2 regions of the Rhizobium mulingense genome follow, and region 2 is predicted to be linked to the other one. Evidence: predicted binding sites of a transcription regulator. Region 2 holds the regulator's gene; the other holds the start of a gene.
What was found. The regulator LexA, encoded in region 2, represses DNA repair genes until DNA is damaged. The targets are predictions, from matches to a motif close to TGTTCNNNNTGTGTTCNG.
Positions count from the first base shown of each region.

Region 1: a site for LexA is predicted at 5,521-5,538, ahead of PYR71_RS13220 (ImuA family protein). Genes of this name have one in related genera too.

Region 1 covers NZ_JARFVE010000005.1:110,234-118,227, reverse strand. The annotation lists gene PYR71_RS13230 (error-prone DNA polymerase) at 1-3,099, opposite strand, end outside; gene PYR71_RS13225 (Y-family DNA polymerase) at 3,096-4,544, opposite strand; gene PYR71_RS13220 (ImuA family protein) at 4,555-5,499, opposite strand; gene PYR71_RS13215 (metallopeptidase family protein) at 5,663-6,100, shown strand; gene PYR71_RS13210 (DUF1737 domain-containing protein) at 6,126-6,332, opposite strand; gene PYR71_RS13205 (HpcH/HpaI aldolase/citrate lyase family protein) at 6,332-7,237, opposite strand; gene PYR71_RS13200 (hypothetical protein) at 7,351-7,584, shown strand; gene PYR71_RS13195 (VOC family protein) at 7,692-7,994, shown strand, end outside.
Region 2 covers NZ_JARFVE010000006.1:214,488-222,481, forward strand. The annotation lists gene PYR71_RS16095 (ComEC/Rec2 family competence protein) at 282-2,714, shown strand; gene lexA (transcriptional repressor LexA) at 2,695-3,414, opposite strand; gene PYR71_RS16105 (VOC family protein) at 3,609-4,505, shown strand; gene kdsA (3-deoxy-8-phosphooctulonate synthase) at 4,502-5,347, shown strand; gene eno (phosphopyruvate hydratase) at 5,489-6,763, shown strand; gene PYR71_RS16120 (FtsB family cell division protein) at 6,899-7,219, shown strand; gene pdhA (pyruvate dehydrogenase (acetyl-transferring) E1 component subunit alpha) at 7,365-7,994, shown strand, end outside.

The DNA of each region.
Region 1 (7,994 bases), on a different contig from region 2:
CCCGGTTTCGTCCTCCAGCGTCATAAAGATCACGCCCTTGGCCGAACCCGGGCGCTGGCGCACGAGCACCAGACCGGCGATCGTCACCCTCTTTCCGTTCGGCACCGTCAGAAGATCGACATTGCGGGTGATGCCGATCTTCCGGAGCTCCTCGCGCAGCAAGGAGACCGGATGCGCTTTGAGCGACAGCGAGAGATAACGATAATCCTCGATCACCTGCTCTCCCGGCAGCATATCCGGCAGCACCGCCGCGGGTTCGGGCTGAAGGTCGACATGACGAACCTTTTCGAAAAGGGGCAGTTCTTCGGCTGCACTCTTCACATCCAGTGCCCGCACAGCCCAAAGCGCTTCGCGCCGTGACAGATGGATGGATCGGAACGCATCCGCATCCGCCAGCCGCTCGATGACCGATTTCTGCAGGCCGGACCGCAGCCAGAGATCACGCACCGAACCATATCCTTGCCCTCGATTGTCGACGAGCCGCTTCATATCGTCTGACGAGAGACCTTTGATCTGCCGGAAACCCAGCCGCACTGCATGCCGGGTCCTGATGATCTCCCGCATCTGCCCATGTCGGAAATCGACAGTCTTTCGGTCGAAGGCAGCCTCTTTCAAAGTACAATCCCAGTCCGATTCATTGATGTCGACCGGCAGGATCTTTACCCCATGTTCGCGTGCATCCCGCACCAGCTGAGCCGGCGCATAGAACCCCATCGGCTGGGAATTCAGCATCGCCGCGCAGAAGACATCGGGATAGTAGGCCTTGAGCCATGAAGAGGCATAGACAAGCAGCGCAAAGGATGCGGCATGGCTTTCCGGAAAGCCATATTCACCGAAGCCTTTGATCTGATTGAAGCATTGTTTTGCGAACTCGGGGTCGTAATTCTTTGAGACCATTCCCTCGATGAACCGCTTCTCGAAATCGCCGATCGTACCGGTTCGCTTGAATGTCGCCATCGCCCTGCGAAGCTTGTCGGCCTCTGCCGGCCTGAAGCCTGCAGCGGTGATCGCGATCTGCATCGCCTGCTCCTGAAACAGGGGCACGCCAAGGGTTCTTTCGAGGACCGCTTCCAGCTCCTTGCTCGGATATTCGATCGGGATGTTCCTGGCGCGCTGTTCCCGGCGTTTCAGATAGGGATGGACCATATCGCCCTGGATCGGCCCCGGCCGGACGATCGCCACCTCGATGACAAGGTCGTAGAATATCTTCGGCTTCAGGCGCGGCAGCATGCTCATCTGCGCCCGGCTTTCGATCTGGAAGACGCCAAGCGTATCGGCCCGGCCCATCATCTCATAGACCGGCTTGCCCTCCTCCCCATGCTCCCTGTTGCCGAGGTCTGCGAGCGTCTTCTTGACATCATAATGCAGTTCAAGCAGCGAGAACGCCTTCCGCAGGCAGGTCAGCATGCCGAGCGCCAGCACATCCACTTTGAGGATCTTGACGTTGTCGAGATCGTCCTTGTCCCACTCGATCATGTAGCGATCCGGCATAGCCGTCTTCATGATCGGCACGACCTCGTCGAGCCGGTCTCGTGTGATGACGAAGCCGCCGACATGCTGGGTGAGGTGGCGCGGGAAACCGAGAAGCTCGGAGGCATATTGCAGCACATTCTTGGTCACTGGATCCTTGACGTCGAGACCAGCCGCCTTGGCATCCCGATCGGAGAGATTGTCCTCCGACCAACCCCAGACGAGGCTGCTGATCGCCGACTGAACATCCTCCGACAGGCCGAAGGCTTTGGCGACCTCGCGGCCAGCCGAACGGGTGCGGTAGGTGGTCACTCCCGCCGTCAGCCCGGCATGTTCGATGCCATATCGTCCGTAGATGAACTGGATGACTTCCTCACGCCGGTCATGCTCGAAATCGACGTCGATATCCGGCGGTTCGTCCCGGTCCATCGAAATGAAACGGTCGAAGAGCAGCGTGCTCTTTTGAGGGTCAACTTCCGTTATTTCAAGACAATAGCAGATGACCGAATTTGCCGCCGATCCGCGCCCCTGGCACAAGACCTTGAGGCCATAACGGGCGTGTTGGATGATCCTGTGAACCGTCAGGAAGTAGGAGGCGTAGTTCTTATCACCGATGAGTTTCAGTTCATAATCGATCTGCTTTGCCACCTTGGGCGGCACACCTTCGGGATAGCGTTTGACTGCTCCCGCTCTCGTCAGCCTTTCGAGGCTCTCCTGCGGCGTTTCGCCGGGATCGTTTTCAGGCGGATAATTATGCTCGAGTTCCTTCAGTGAAAAGGTCAGCTTGTCAAAAAAAACCCGGGTATTCTCGATCGCACCAGGATAGTCCCGGAAGATCCGGGCCATTTCACGTGAATCCTTGAGGTAACGCTCGGCATTCGGCGCCAGCAGGAATCCGGCTTGCGATATCTGCACATGCTCCCGGATCGCGATCACGACATCCGAAAGCGGCCGGCGTTCAGGATGGTGGTAAAGTGGCTGGTTGGTGGCAATCAACGGCACGCGATTTCGGGCGGCAAGCATGGCAAGCACCGCAAAGACCTGCCTGTCGCGGCCGTCATAGGCCGGCGCCAACGCCATGAAAAAAGCCTTGCGGAACCGTCTGCGAAACCGCTCCAGATAATCTTCCAGCGTCGACTGGCCCTGCTGATGGTCGACAAGGGTACGATCCGGAACGAGGGCAAGCATCATCTCGTCTCCCCATTCCATGAGCTCCGCTTCCGTCAGGATGCAGGTTCCCTTGACCGCTTCCTCCTTCAGATTGCCGGCGCTGAGAAGCCGGCAGAGATTTGCCCAGCCGCGGCGGTTTCTGGGATAGGCGAGAATGTCGGGCGTGTCATCGGAGAAGACGAGACGGGCACCCGGCTGGACCCTGACCGGATCGAGAATTTCCTCGCCTTCCTTCGCCTGAAAATCCGTCTCATGTCTGTTCTTGTACTTCTCCTCGATCTGCAACGCCTGCGCATGCGCCCTGACCACGCCGGCAACCGAATTCCTGTCCGCAATCCCGAGGCCGCCGAGCCGGAGATGGGCGGCCTGCACGACCATCTCCTCGGGGCCGGAGGCGCCTTCGAGAAACGAGAAATTCGTCCTCGCGCCAATCTCGAAGAATGCACGTTCGGCCTTCATGCGAATACCCCGTGCATGAACCAGCGAGGGTCGAGCTCCTGACCATAGAAACCTCGACGATAGATCCAGAAGCGATGTCCGGCCTCATCCTCGATACGGAAATAATCGCGCGCCTCCGCGTCGCTTCCGTCGATCCACCACTCCATGGCAATCCGCTCCGGACCTTCGCTTTTTGTCACTTGATGCTGCATGCGCCGCCAGCGGAAGATCTGCGGCGGGCCATCCGGCACTTCGGCGAGTACGGTCTCGACAGGCTCCGGCGTTGCAAAAAGCCGTAACGGACGCTCTTCGCGCAAAGGGAGAGAACCGCTCTGTTCCGCCTTCCCCCGTCTTGAAAGCTTATCCATCGTCGGAACTTCGATGACGGCGCGTTCCGGCACGTGGCTCTCACGGAGTTGGAAGCTTTGCAGGCAATCCGCACCCAACCGGGCGGAGACACGGTCGACGAAAGCCGAAAGGGAGATTTCTTCCTGACGATCGCCCTCGAAATCAGCCTGCGCTTCGTTGAAGGGATCATGCTGCAAGACATTCAGCCGCACGATCTCGAAACCATAGCCGGCATCGAGATCGTCATAGACCGCCTGCAGTCGTTCGGAAAAAAGCCCGGCGATAAATTTCGGTTCGCGAAGCGGTTGCGAAGCGCCGACGGAAATACGGAAGACCCTGCCGTCGACGCGGAATAGAACCAATTCGAACACCCGCCCGCCGGCACCTCGTGCCTCCAGCGACGGCTGCAACGACACGGCGACCTGCCTGGTGACGGCAAGGATCTGTTCCTCCGTTCCGATCGGCTCGATCAGGCGGCTTTCGGCCGAAAGGCTGGCGACGGGGCGACGGGGCGAGACCGGTTCTTCTTCATGCCCTAGCGCCTGGTCGAGCCGCAGAAGCAATCCCGGCCCGAACCGCCGGGTCAGTGGCGCCCGCGGCGCATTGATGACGTCGCCGATATATTTCAGGCCGAGCTTCTTCAGGGCATCGACGGTTTGCCCTTGCAGCCGCAAGGCTGCGATCGGCAAAGACATTAGCACACGCTCCGTCTCCTCATCCCCGAGCACGCCGCTTTGACCGAAACGCGACACGGCCCAGGAAAGGCCCGGTGACGATGAGATCGCGCCGCGCGCATCGATCCCCATATGAAAGAGCCGCGACAGAACATCCTTGAGAAGCGCCTTCTCACCGCCGAAAAGATGCGTGCAGCCGGTAATGTCGAGAAACAGACCGTCCTTGCCGTCGAACGCCACCAAAGGCGTATAACGATCGCACCAGTCGGCAATTGCCTCCAGCAGCCGGCGGTCGGCGGCCGGATCCTCTTCCACCACCTCGAGCGTCGGATACATGGCGCGCGCCTCGGCAACGCCCTGCTCATTTTTGAGCCCCAGCCGCTCGGCCAATTCGTCCAGTGCCGTCAGCCGCATGGCATTGTTGAGCTTGGCCGAACAGACGATGGGCGGCGCCTCAGGACGCCCTTTCGAACGCCAGGAGGGCCCCCATCGCCTGCGGGCGATACGGTCGGTTGGCAGATGCGGGAAGCTGAGCGCCAGAATACGCTGACTGTTCGCCTGGAGGACGAATGAGGTTTGGTTCGGTGACAGGGAAAAATTCGCGTTCATGGGGGCTCCACTCCAGGAGAAAGGAGAGCGGGGCCGGATTACGGCTCTTCTCCAGCGTGAGATGGAAAATCGGATTGCCGATGCTGCCGGCAAGCTTCGATCCGTCCGGCAACGGCCGCAGACCAGACGGTCCCGGTTCGACATGCAGGCGCAAGGCGGCACTGCTGGCCTCCTCCGCCCCTGCCTGCCGCACGAGAAAGAGCGGACGGCGGGCAGCATGCGCCCTGAGACTGAGCCTGCGGCTTTCGGTCAGGCCGAAATGCACAGGGTTGCCCCGCACTTCGAGGATGACGGCCGAAAAAGCAGCGCTTTCCACCGCCGCCTCCGCCAGCCAGAGCGCTTCGTCCAACTTGCGCGGCGCGGCATGGAGAAATCGCTCAGGGCTCAACCCGAAATCCCGAAGCCCGGGAGCATAGGGACGGCCGGCCTCCAGCGTACCGACTGCATCGCCGATCCAGAGCAACGGCATAAGCCTGCCGGCATCTGCTTCGTGTTTCTGCAGCCGCGCGGCAACAGCCATCGCCAGTCCGCTTGCCGCGCCGGCATCGCGAGACAGCGCGGAACGGAATTCGGTAATCGCATCGAGGGATAGGCCGCCCTCCAACGCTCGATCGAGAGGCTCCACCCCGAACGGCAGGGATGGCAGAATGCGCTCCTGGCGCGTCTTGCGTCCTTGCGCCAAGGCTTCCCGCTCCGCGGCCGCAAGTGCCGGCGCGGGCTTTCCTTCCAACCTGGCAATGGTTTCGCGGAGCGCAAAAAGCCGCTCGCGCGCCAGGGCGTTCTGCGCCATGGCGTTCACTCCGATCCGTCTTGTTCCTGTTATGTTCTTATAGATTCCAGAGAGCTAATGAAGAGTCAACAATCATTTTCTATGAATTTATTCCTGCCTTTGATTCCGCACTCGAAAATCGGCAATAAAGGTTCTATATGGGCCCGCAAAGGAAGGAATATTCATGGCCCGCGTAGACCAGAGCGATGATTGGCGGGACCGCCATGCGCCGACGATCAGCACCTTCGAGTCGCTGGCGATGGAGGCCTACAGCCATCTTCCGGATGAATTCCGCCAGCTGACAACCAACCTCACGATCGAGATCGAGGATTTCCCCGATGACGACGTTTTCGAGGACATGGCGCTGGAAACCCCTTTCGATCTGCTCGGCCTTTTCGAGGGCAGGGGCATTTCAGAACGCTTCACGGTGGAAACCGGCGAGATGCCGAACCGCATCCGCCTCTACCGGCGCCCCATCCTCGATTATTGGGCTGAAAACGACGAGACGCTCGGCGATATCATCACCCATGTCCTGATCCACGAGATCGGCCACCATTTCGGGCTGAGCGACGATGACATGGAGCGGATCGAGGCCAGCGCCGAGGAAGCCGCGGAGCGCTGAAACACCGCGCGTCCGGTAGGACGCGCTATTGCTCGGAGAGTTTCATCTCCGGATCGTAGTCCTTGCCTTCGACGGTCTTGACGACGGCCTGGCCGCACTGCATCGCGCCGGTTGCGGCATTGAAGGCATAAGTCGGCGAACCCTCCAGCGACCAGCCCTTGTTGAGGGCGGCGGTGACCTTGTGGCAGAAGGAAGCATCGTCGGGACCGGTCAGGAAGCGGTAGAGTTTCATCAGGCGGGCTTTCTTGCAGACATCAGGCGAGCTTTATGAACCAGAGCCTCGGCCTGGACAAGATGCAGCCGTTCGATCATCCGTCCGTTGGCATTGATGACGTTGAGGCCCTCGGCATCAGGATCGGCAAAAGCTGATATGACCGCCTCGGCTTCCGCAATCTCCTCCGCACTCGGTCCGAAATGCCGGTTCGCGGGCTCGATCTGCGAGGGATGGATCAGCATCTTGCCGGCAAAACCCATGGCGCGGCCCTGGCCACATTCGGCGTCGAAGCCTTCGGCATCCTTAAAATCATTGAAGACACTGTCGATCGCATCGAGCCCATAGGCCCTGGCCGCAAGGACGACCTGCATCAGCCACGGCACGAGATAGCTCCGTCCCGGCTGCGGCAAGACGCCCGTTTCTTTGCGCAGATCGTTGAGGCCGACAACGAGGCAATCGAGCCGCGAGCCCGGCGTGCGGCCGGCTTCGGCGATCGCTCCGACATTCAGCACACCGCGCGGCGTCTCGATCATCGCCCAGATGCGCAGCCCCTCCGGCGCCTCCGCATCGGCAAGCAGATCGCTGATGTCAGGGACATCGCCAGGCTCATCCACCTTCGGCAGGAGAACGGCGTCGGGCAAAAGTGCCTTGACCAGATCGAGGTCCGCCGCCCCGAATTCGGATGACAAAGAATTGATGCGGATGATCCTCTCCTTGCGCTCAAGCGGCGGCCCGGCAAAAAAGGCCCGCAGATTTTCCCGCGCCTGCCCCTTCTTCTCGGGCGCTACGGAATCCTCCAGATCGAAAATAACCGCATCGCACTCAAGGGAATGGCTTTTTTCAAGCGCCCGGAGGTTGATCGCGGGCACGCTCAGCACCGAGCGGCGCAGATGTAGGGAACGGTGAGGTATAGTTGGCTTCATCAGCCATTAGTGCCAAGCTTCGCACAGCCCGGCAAGACAACAAAAAGCCATGCTTGCCTTGCAGAGAGAAAAAAGAAGGACCACATTCCTTTCTGTAGAAAGGTATCAAACCCATGCAGAACATTCGCTCCATCTTCTTCATGCTTGCCGGCGCCACCGTTTTTGTCGCCATGCTGCTTCTCACCTTTTCGGTGACGCTTGCCGTCGGCGGCATCCTGACCGTTCTCATGGTCGGCCGCGCCCTTTCGATGAAGATGAAGCCCGCTCCGGTCCGCGCCAAGGCAAACAACCGCCAACGCGAGATGCGCATCTGGAACGACGGTCGCGGCACGATCATCGATCTCTAAGCCGCGTCGCTCAAAAAACTGACCGACATTGTCGGATCATGCGTCCATGATACGTCTTTGAAGCAGCCAGGCATTCAGCCGGCGCTTGAACACGATGGAGGACGAGCATGGATACGACGACGGAAAACAATCCGGTTAAAATGCCGCCGGTCAAGAATGGCCTGCTGCCCTATCTGACGGTCGACGGCGCGGTGAAAGCCGCGGAATTCTACAAGAAGGCCTTCGGCGCCGAAGAGGCGCATCGGGTGCCGGTCGATGAGAGCGGCCGCACGATGCATATTCATCTCTATATCAACGGCAGCTCCCTCATGTTGGCGGATGCCTACCCCGAATACGGCCACCCCTTCAAAGGCCACGAAGGCTTCGCCATCCAGTTGGTCATCGACGATATCGATTTCTGGTGGGAGCGC
Region 2 (7,994 bases):
CCGAAATGTCGGTGGCGCCACAAAAGCGCCATAGGGGTTAAGCGTCCTTTGCGATAGCTATATGATCGCGAGGCTAATGCCAAGTTACCGTGACGGCATTTTGTGCATTGCGGCATCACCTTTTAGGCACTGCAGCGATGAGCAGCACGCATAGCGGAAACCGATGATTCGACTGGCCTTTTCGCACTTGCGATTTTCGCTCGCATTTCAATCGATTATGCTTGCCGGATTTGCTCGGAGGTTGCATTCTGGCTGCTTGGAAGGGTGAGTTCGGGCGGCGCATGCAGGAATTGACGACAGTCGAATTGCGGCCGCAAGCGGGCGTCGGTCTTGCCGATCCAGCCGATCTTCCTGCCCCTGCCGCGGTGATGCGGCCGGCAAGAACCCAGTCCGCGATGTCGTTGCGCCATCGGCTGCCGGTGGCAATGACACAAGCACTCCATGCTTGCGGCCGGATGCTAAGCGAGGAGGCCGACCATGGCCGCCTGCTCTTATTCTCGCCGGTCTTCCTCGGTGCCGGCGCCGCATTCTGGTTTCTTGCTGCAACGGATTTTCCTCTCCTTCCATCGTTGCTCTGCCTCTCGGTGCTGATGCTTGCCGTGCTCGTCGCCGGCCGCAGCCGGCCGGGCTTGCGGGCGACGCTTATGGCGCTTGCCCTCGTGGTATGCGGCATGCTCTGCGCGCAGCTCGAAAGCTGGCGGGCCTCGACTGTCATCCTCGATTCATCCGTGACGACGACGGTGACCGGTCGCGTCGAGCGGCGCGAAGGCGATGATCGTGGGCGGTGGCGCTATGTTCTTACTGTCACCGGCACCGAGGCGCCACAGGTGAAGCGGCCTCCAAGGCGCATAACTGTGATCGCCCGCGGCGCCGATGCGCCATTCGAGATCGGTGACATCATCACCGGCCGAGCACGGTTGACGCCGCCGGCGGGGCCGGCACTTCCCGCGCTCAACGACTTTTCCTTCGGTGCTTATTTCGATGGCATCGGCGCCAACGGTTTCTTCTACGGTGCGCCGGAGAAAGTCGATTCGCAGACGGGCCCGCAGCCTGCGAGATCGCCGCCCGAAGCTCTGCTCGAATGGCTTTACCAGTTGCGCAGCCGCATCGGCGATCGCATACGCTCGATTCTGCCCGGCGACACGGGCGCTTTTGCCGCTGCTCTGGTGACCGACGAGCGGCGCGCAATTTCAAAGGAAACGACGGAGGCGCTGCGCCAGTCCGGCCTTGCGCATATCGTGGCGATCTCGGGCCTCAACATGGCGTTATCGGCCGGCATCTTCTTCGTCGGGTTCCGGATGCTGCTCAGCCTTGTTCCGGGTGTCGCTCAAGCCTACGCGACAAAGAAGATCGCCGCTGGCGGCGCGCTCGTCGCCGTTACAGCCTACTTCCTGATCTCAGGATTCGGGGTTTCGGCCGAACGCGCCTTCATCATGATGGCGATCATGCTGATTGCCGTCTTCTTCGATCGGCCGTCGATCAGTCTGCGCAATGTCGTTCTCTCCGCGCTCGTCATCATCGCCATTTCACCCTCAGAAGTACTGGGTCCGAGCTTCCAGATGTCCTTTGCCGCGACTTTGGCGCTGGTGTCGGGCTACCAGCTTTGGAAGGACCGGCGTGTGCGGGAAAACCCGTTGCTGAAGCTGCCTGCCCTGCGGCCGGTCGTGGCGGTCGCCGGCTTCTTCGGCGGCGTCTTCCTGACCTCGTTGATCGGTGGCTTTTCCACGGCGTTGTTTGCTGTTGAGCATTTTCATCGCCTGACAGCTTATGGCCTGCCGGCGAACCTTGCGACGATGCCGATCATCTCCTTCATCGTCATGCCGGCGGGGCTGCTGGCGATGTTGCTCATGCCGTTCGGCCTGGACGCTCCGCTCTGGACGGTGGTCGGCTTCGGCCTCGATCTGGTGATTACGGTCGCCAAGACGGTGTCCGGCTGGGGCGGCAATATCGACCTCGGCCGTTTGCCCGGCTGGTATTTCGCCGTCGCCGTGGCAGGCTTTCTGCTGTTAACGCTGCTCCGCACCCGATTGCGCCATGTCGGCACGTCGATCCTCGCCGTCGCGACGCTCATTGTGTTGATACTGCCGGGTTCCCGGCCGCCGGATCTGGTGATATCCGAGGATGGTGGTTTGGTCGCGCTCATCGCGCCGGCGGCGATGGCTTCCAACCGTGAAAACCCGCCGGACTTCATCTTCGACCAGTGGCAGAGAGCGCTGGTGCTGCCGACGCACCACCCGCCGAAGATGCTGGATGGGCCTGCCATCCCGGCGCAGGGTGATGACCGCCGGGTCAGGCTTTCCCGCGATCAGCAGAATGAAGCGAGGACGGCAATGGTGGCCGCCGCAGCCGGCGGTGAGGCAAATCGGTTTTCTTGCGTGAAGAAGGCTTGGTGTATAGCCAGGCTCGGCAATGGCCATGTCGTCGCCGTCATCGACAATGCCGCCTATCTCGGCCCGGCCTGCGACGCCGGCGTGGTTGTCGTGACCTCGGTGCGCCTGCGGTTCGACCGCTGCCGCTCGGGTGCGACACTCTTTACCGGCGAGACGCTGCGCAGGACCGGTTCCGTTGAATTGCGCTTTGCGCAGACGGGATTCGAGGTCGCAACCGCATTCAGCGCCTTGTCGCGTCCATGGATGCGCCACCGCGCCTATGATTGGCGCAAAGACGGTTTTACCGAATCCGGACCGTCTGCTGTCAGTGATAACGGCGAATGAGGCCGACCAGCTTGCCCTGCACCTTGACCCGGTCGGGCCCGAAGATTCGGGTCTCGTAAGCCGGGTTGGCGGCTTCGAGGGCGATCGAGGCACCCTTGCGGCGAAAGCGCTTGAGCGTCGCTTCCTCGTCGTCGACCAGGGCAACGACGATATCGCCGGGACTTGCGGTGCTGCCGTTGCGGATGATCACCGTGTCGCCATCGAAGATTCCGGCGTCGATCATCGAATCGCCCTTGACCTCCAGCGCATAATGCTCGCCTGAGCCGAGCATATCCGCAGGAACGATGATGTCGTGCGTGTTATTCTGGATCGCCGAGATCGGAACGCCGGCTGCGATCCGGCCCATTACCGGCACGGACACAGAGTTGCCGTTGTCGGCGATCGGCTTTGCGGCAGCTGGGGCGGCGACCGGCTGGGGCTTGCCGAGGCTGCCTTCGATAACGCTCGGCGAAAAACCGCGGCGCGGCTGAAGACTGGGGCTATAGGCCTCCGGCAGCTTGATCACTTCCAGGGCCCGGGCGCGGTTCGGTAGGCGGCGAATGAAACCACGTTCCTCGAGCGCCGTGATCAGGCGATGAATGCCGGATTTCGAGGCGAGATCCAGGGCATCCTTCATCTCGTCGAAAGAGGGCGGAACGCCGGATTCCTTCATGCGCTCATGAATGAAAAGGAGAAGCTCCTGTTGTTTGCGCGTGAGCATCGACGTAGACCCCGTGATTGAAACAAATCCAGAACAGACACTATATGTTCCATATGTGTTCCGCAAGTAGCTAAATTTCCGTAAAACTTCGCGCCAACTCGTCGAGATTTTTGTTTTCATTCGCCGGATTGGCGCACATGTCTTGCATTGGGGGTGGTGCTGTCGCACATCTCTGGCGTGTCAGGAGGGATATCATGATCGCACATTCCGCCAAACCGCACCCGCTGGATCATGTCGTCCTACCAGTCGTCAATATCGACCTGGCGCGCGAAAGGCTCGGCAAGCTCGGCTTTACCGTCGCCGCCGATGCGCGCCATCCGTTCGGAACGGAAAATGCCTGCGTTTTTTTCGCCAACAAAACCTATATCGAGCCGCTCGGCGTGGCGAGTGTCGAGGAGAGCGAGACAGCGGCCCGCCAGGGCAATGTCTTCATCGCTCGCAATCGCGCCTTCCGCTTCCGCTGCGGCGAGGAGGGACTTTCGGCGCTGGCCTTTCTCACCGAGGATGCCGGCCTCGATCATCGGCGGTTCGTCGGCAACGGCGCGAGCGCCGGCGAGATGCTGCAGTTCAGCCGGTCGATGCGGATGCCGGACGGTTCGGAAAGCGTCGGCAGCTTCAAACTGGCTTTTTCAGGAGATCTGCGCGCGCCCGACTTCTTTCTCTTCACCTGTCAGCGCATCAATGCCTTCCCGGCCGGTCGCGCCGCCCTGGAGACGCATGCCAATGGCGTAACCGGCATTGCCGAGATCGCGCTTTGTACGCCGGAGCCGGCGGCGTTTGCCGCGTTCGTTGGTCTTGCCGCCGGGCAAACGGCGGTGGAGAAAACCGGTTTCGGCATGAAGATCGCCGCCTCGAATGCCAAGATCAGCCTGATGACGCCGGAAGGGCTGGAGGCATATTTCGAGCTTGTCGTTTCCGCCGCCGATCGTGGCCTGCGCGGCCGGGCAATCCTCTTCACCGTCACCGATCTTGCCGTGACAGAAGCGCATTTGGCTGCTAACGGAGTGACATACACACGCAAGAACAATCGCATTCTGGTGAAGCCCACGCCCGGGCAGGGCGCGCTTTTTGCCTTCGAGGAACCACGATGAGCACTGATACCAATTCCGAGGTCAAGATCGGCGAAGGCGAAGGCCAGATCACCTTTTCCAATACCGGCCGCTTGTCGCTGATTGCCGGCCCCTGCCAGATGGAGAGCCGCGATCACGCCTTCATGGTTGCCGGCACGCTGAAGGAGCTCTGCGCAAAGCTCGGCATCGGCCTCGTCTACAAGAGTTCCTTCGATAAGGCGAACCGCACCTCGCTCTCGGCCGAACGCGGCATCGGGCTTGAAAAGGGCATGGAGGTCTTTGCTGACCTGAAGAAGGAATTCGGCTTCCCCGTCCTGACCGACGTTCACACCGCCGAGCAATGCGCCGAGGTGGCGGAGGTGATCGATGTTCTGCAGATCCCCGCCTTCCTCTGCCGCCAGACCGATCTTCTGATCGCCGCCGCCAGGACCGGCCGCGTCGTCAACGTCAAGAAGGGTCAGTTCCTCGCCCCCTGGGATATGAAGAACGTCCTGAAGAAGCTCAATGCCAGCGGCAATCCGAACGTGCTGCTGTGCGAGCGCGGCGCTTCCTTCGGCTACAACACGCTGGTTTCCGACATGCGCTCGCTGCCGATCATGGCGGCGATGGGCGCGCCCGTCATTTTCGATGCGACCCATTCCGTCGCCCAGCCGGGCGGGCAGGGCGATTCCTCCGGCGGTCAGCGCGAATTCGTGGAAACGCTGGCGCGGGCAGCCGTGGCGACGGGAATTGCCGGCGTCTTCCTCGAAACCCATCAGGACCCCGACAACGCACCGTCCGACGGCCCGAACATGGTCTATCTCAAGGACATGCCGCGACTGCTCGAGAAGCTGCTTGCCTTCGACGCGATCGCCAAGGCCTGACTTTCAACAGGCTGACATGATCGTGGTTTAGGCCACGACGGAATGCTGGTTCGGAGGCCGGAAATTGCGGCATTGTAATTTGCTCGCCTTCGATTATGACAGGCTTCGAACGATTGATCACCCACCGAGCAGGAAGAACCCATGACTGCAATCACCGATATCATCGCCCGCGAGATCCTCGATAGCCGTGGCAATCCCACCGTCGAAGTCGACGTCTATCTCGAAGACGGCAGCATGGGCCGCGCGGCCGTTCCCTCGGGCGCTTCGACAGGCGCCCATGAGGCGGTCGAGCTGCGCGACGGCGGCAAGCGCTACCTCGGGAAGGGCGTCGAGAAGGCGGTCGAGGCCGCCAACACCGAGATATTCGACGCCATTGGCGGTATCGACGCCGAAAACCAGATCCAGATCGACAACATCATGATCGAACTGGACGGCACGCCGAACAAGTCGCGTCTCGGCGCCAACGCCATCCTCGGCGTGTCGCTTGCCGTCGCCAAGGCTGCCGCCCAGGCCTCCGGCCTGCCGCTTTACCGTTATGTCGGCGGCGCTTCGGCGAGCCTGCTGCCGGTGCCGATGATGAACATCATCAACGGCGGCGCCCATGCCGACAATCCGATCGACTTCCAGGAATTCATGATCCTGCCGGTCGGCGCCGATTCGATCGCCGAAGCCGTGCGCATGGGTTCGGAAGTGTTCCATACGCTGCGCAAGGAGCTTGCAGCTCAGGGTCACAACACCAATGTTGGCGATGAAGGCGGTTTCGCGCCGGGCCTGAAGAGCGCTTCGGAAGCCCTCGACTTCATCGTCAAGTCGGTTGAGAAAGCCGGCTACAAGCCTGGTGAGGACATCTACCTCGGCCTCGACTGCGCCTCGACGGAATTCTTCAAGGACGGCAAATACGTGCTCGAAGGTGAAGGTCGCACGCTCGAATCGGGCGCCATGGCCGAATATCTGGCTGAACTTGCCGCCAAGTACCCGATCATTTCAATCGAAGACGGCATGGCCGAAGACGACTGGGACGGCTGGAAGGCGCTGACCGATCTGGCCGGCAAGACGATCCAGCTCGTCGGCGACGATCTCTTCGTCACCAACTCCGCCCGTCTTCGCGACGGTATCCGCATGGGTGTCGCCAACTCGATCCTGGTCAAGGTCAACCAGATCGGTTCGCTGACGGAAACGCTCGATGCGGTCAATACGGCGCATAAGGCAGCCTACACCGCCGTCATGTCCCACCGCTCCGGCGAGACCGAGGATTCGACCATCGCCGATCTCGCGGTTGCCACCAACTGCGGCCAGATCAAGACTGGCTCGCTGTCACGTTCCGACCGCCTCGCAAAGTACAACCAGCTGATCCGCATCGAGGAGGGCCTCGGGCCCCAGGCTCAATACGCCGGCCGCTCGATCATCCGCGGCTGATCGATCTGACGTCAATTGCTTGACCCGCGCCGGCCCGGCGCGGGTTTTTTATCGCCTGATTTTTACGGTCAACGAACGGTTAATCTCTGCGCACTATGCTGAACGAATTGGTAATGCGTTCAAGAGCATACGTGTATGTGGACAAAGCATCATAAGAAGAGAAAGCTCGGCCGCTTCGTCATTCCGGCCATGACGGTCGCCTTCCTTTCCTATTTCGGTTATCATTGTGTCCATGGCGATTACGGCCTGCGGGCGACGGAGACGTTCGAGCGTCAGCGTGTCGCGCGCGAAAAAGAGCTTGCGGTGTTGAAGGCGAGGCGCGAACATCTGGAAAACCAGGTCGCGCTTCTCAGTGACGGTTCGCTCGACAAGGACATGTTGGACGAAAAGGCGCGATATCAGCTGAATATGTCGCGTGCGGACGAGATCGTCATATTCAACCATTACTCCAATTAACCTGGATTCGGTTAACGACAATTTATGTTTTGTTTCCAACGGTTTAACGCCGAATACGAGCCATGCAATTATGGCATTGCTGTGGTCAAATTTCTTCCCTATGGTACGCGCCACCGAGAAACGACAAACCCATAGGGAGGGTTGAATGGCGCCGCGAAAGACCGCGACCGTTTCCAGCCGCAAAACTGCAGCAAAACCAGCAGCCAAAGCATCGAATGGAGGCCCGGTAGCCGACTTCGATCGGGATGAGGAACTCAAGGCCTATCGCGAGATGCTACTGATCCGCCGCTTCGAGGAGAAGGCTGGTCAGCTTTATGGCATGGGCTTCATCGGCGGCTTTTGCCATCTCTACATCGGTCAGGAAGCTGTTGTGGTCGGCATGCAGATGGCGCAGAAGGAAGGCGACCAGGTCATCACTGCCTACCGCGACCACGGCCATATGCTCGCAACCGGCATGGAAGCGCGCGGCGTCATGGCTGAGCTGACCGGGCGCCGCAGCGGCTATTCCCACGGGAAGGGCGGCTCGATGCACATGTTCTCGAAAGAAAAGCATTTCTACGGCGGCCACGGCATCGTCGGCGCCCAGGTTTCGCTCGGAACCGGCCTTGCCTTTGCCAATAATTACCGCGGCAACGGCAATGTGGCGATCGCCTATTTCGGCGACGGCGCTGCCAACCAGGGCCAGGTCTATGAGAGCTTCAACATGGCCGCTCTCTGGAAGCTGCCGATCGTCTATATCGTCGAGAACAACCGCTACGCCATGGGCACGTCGACC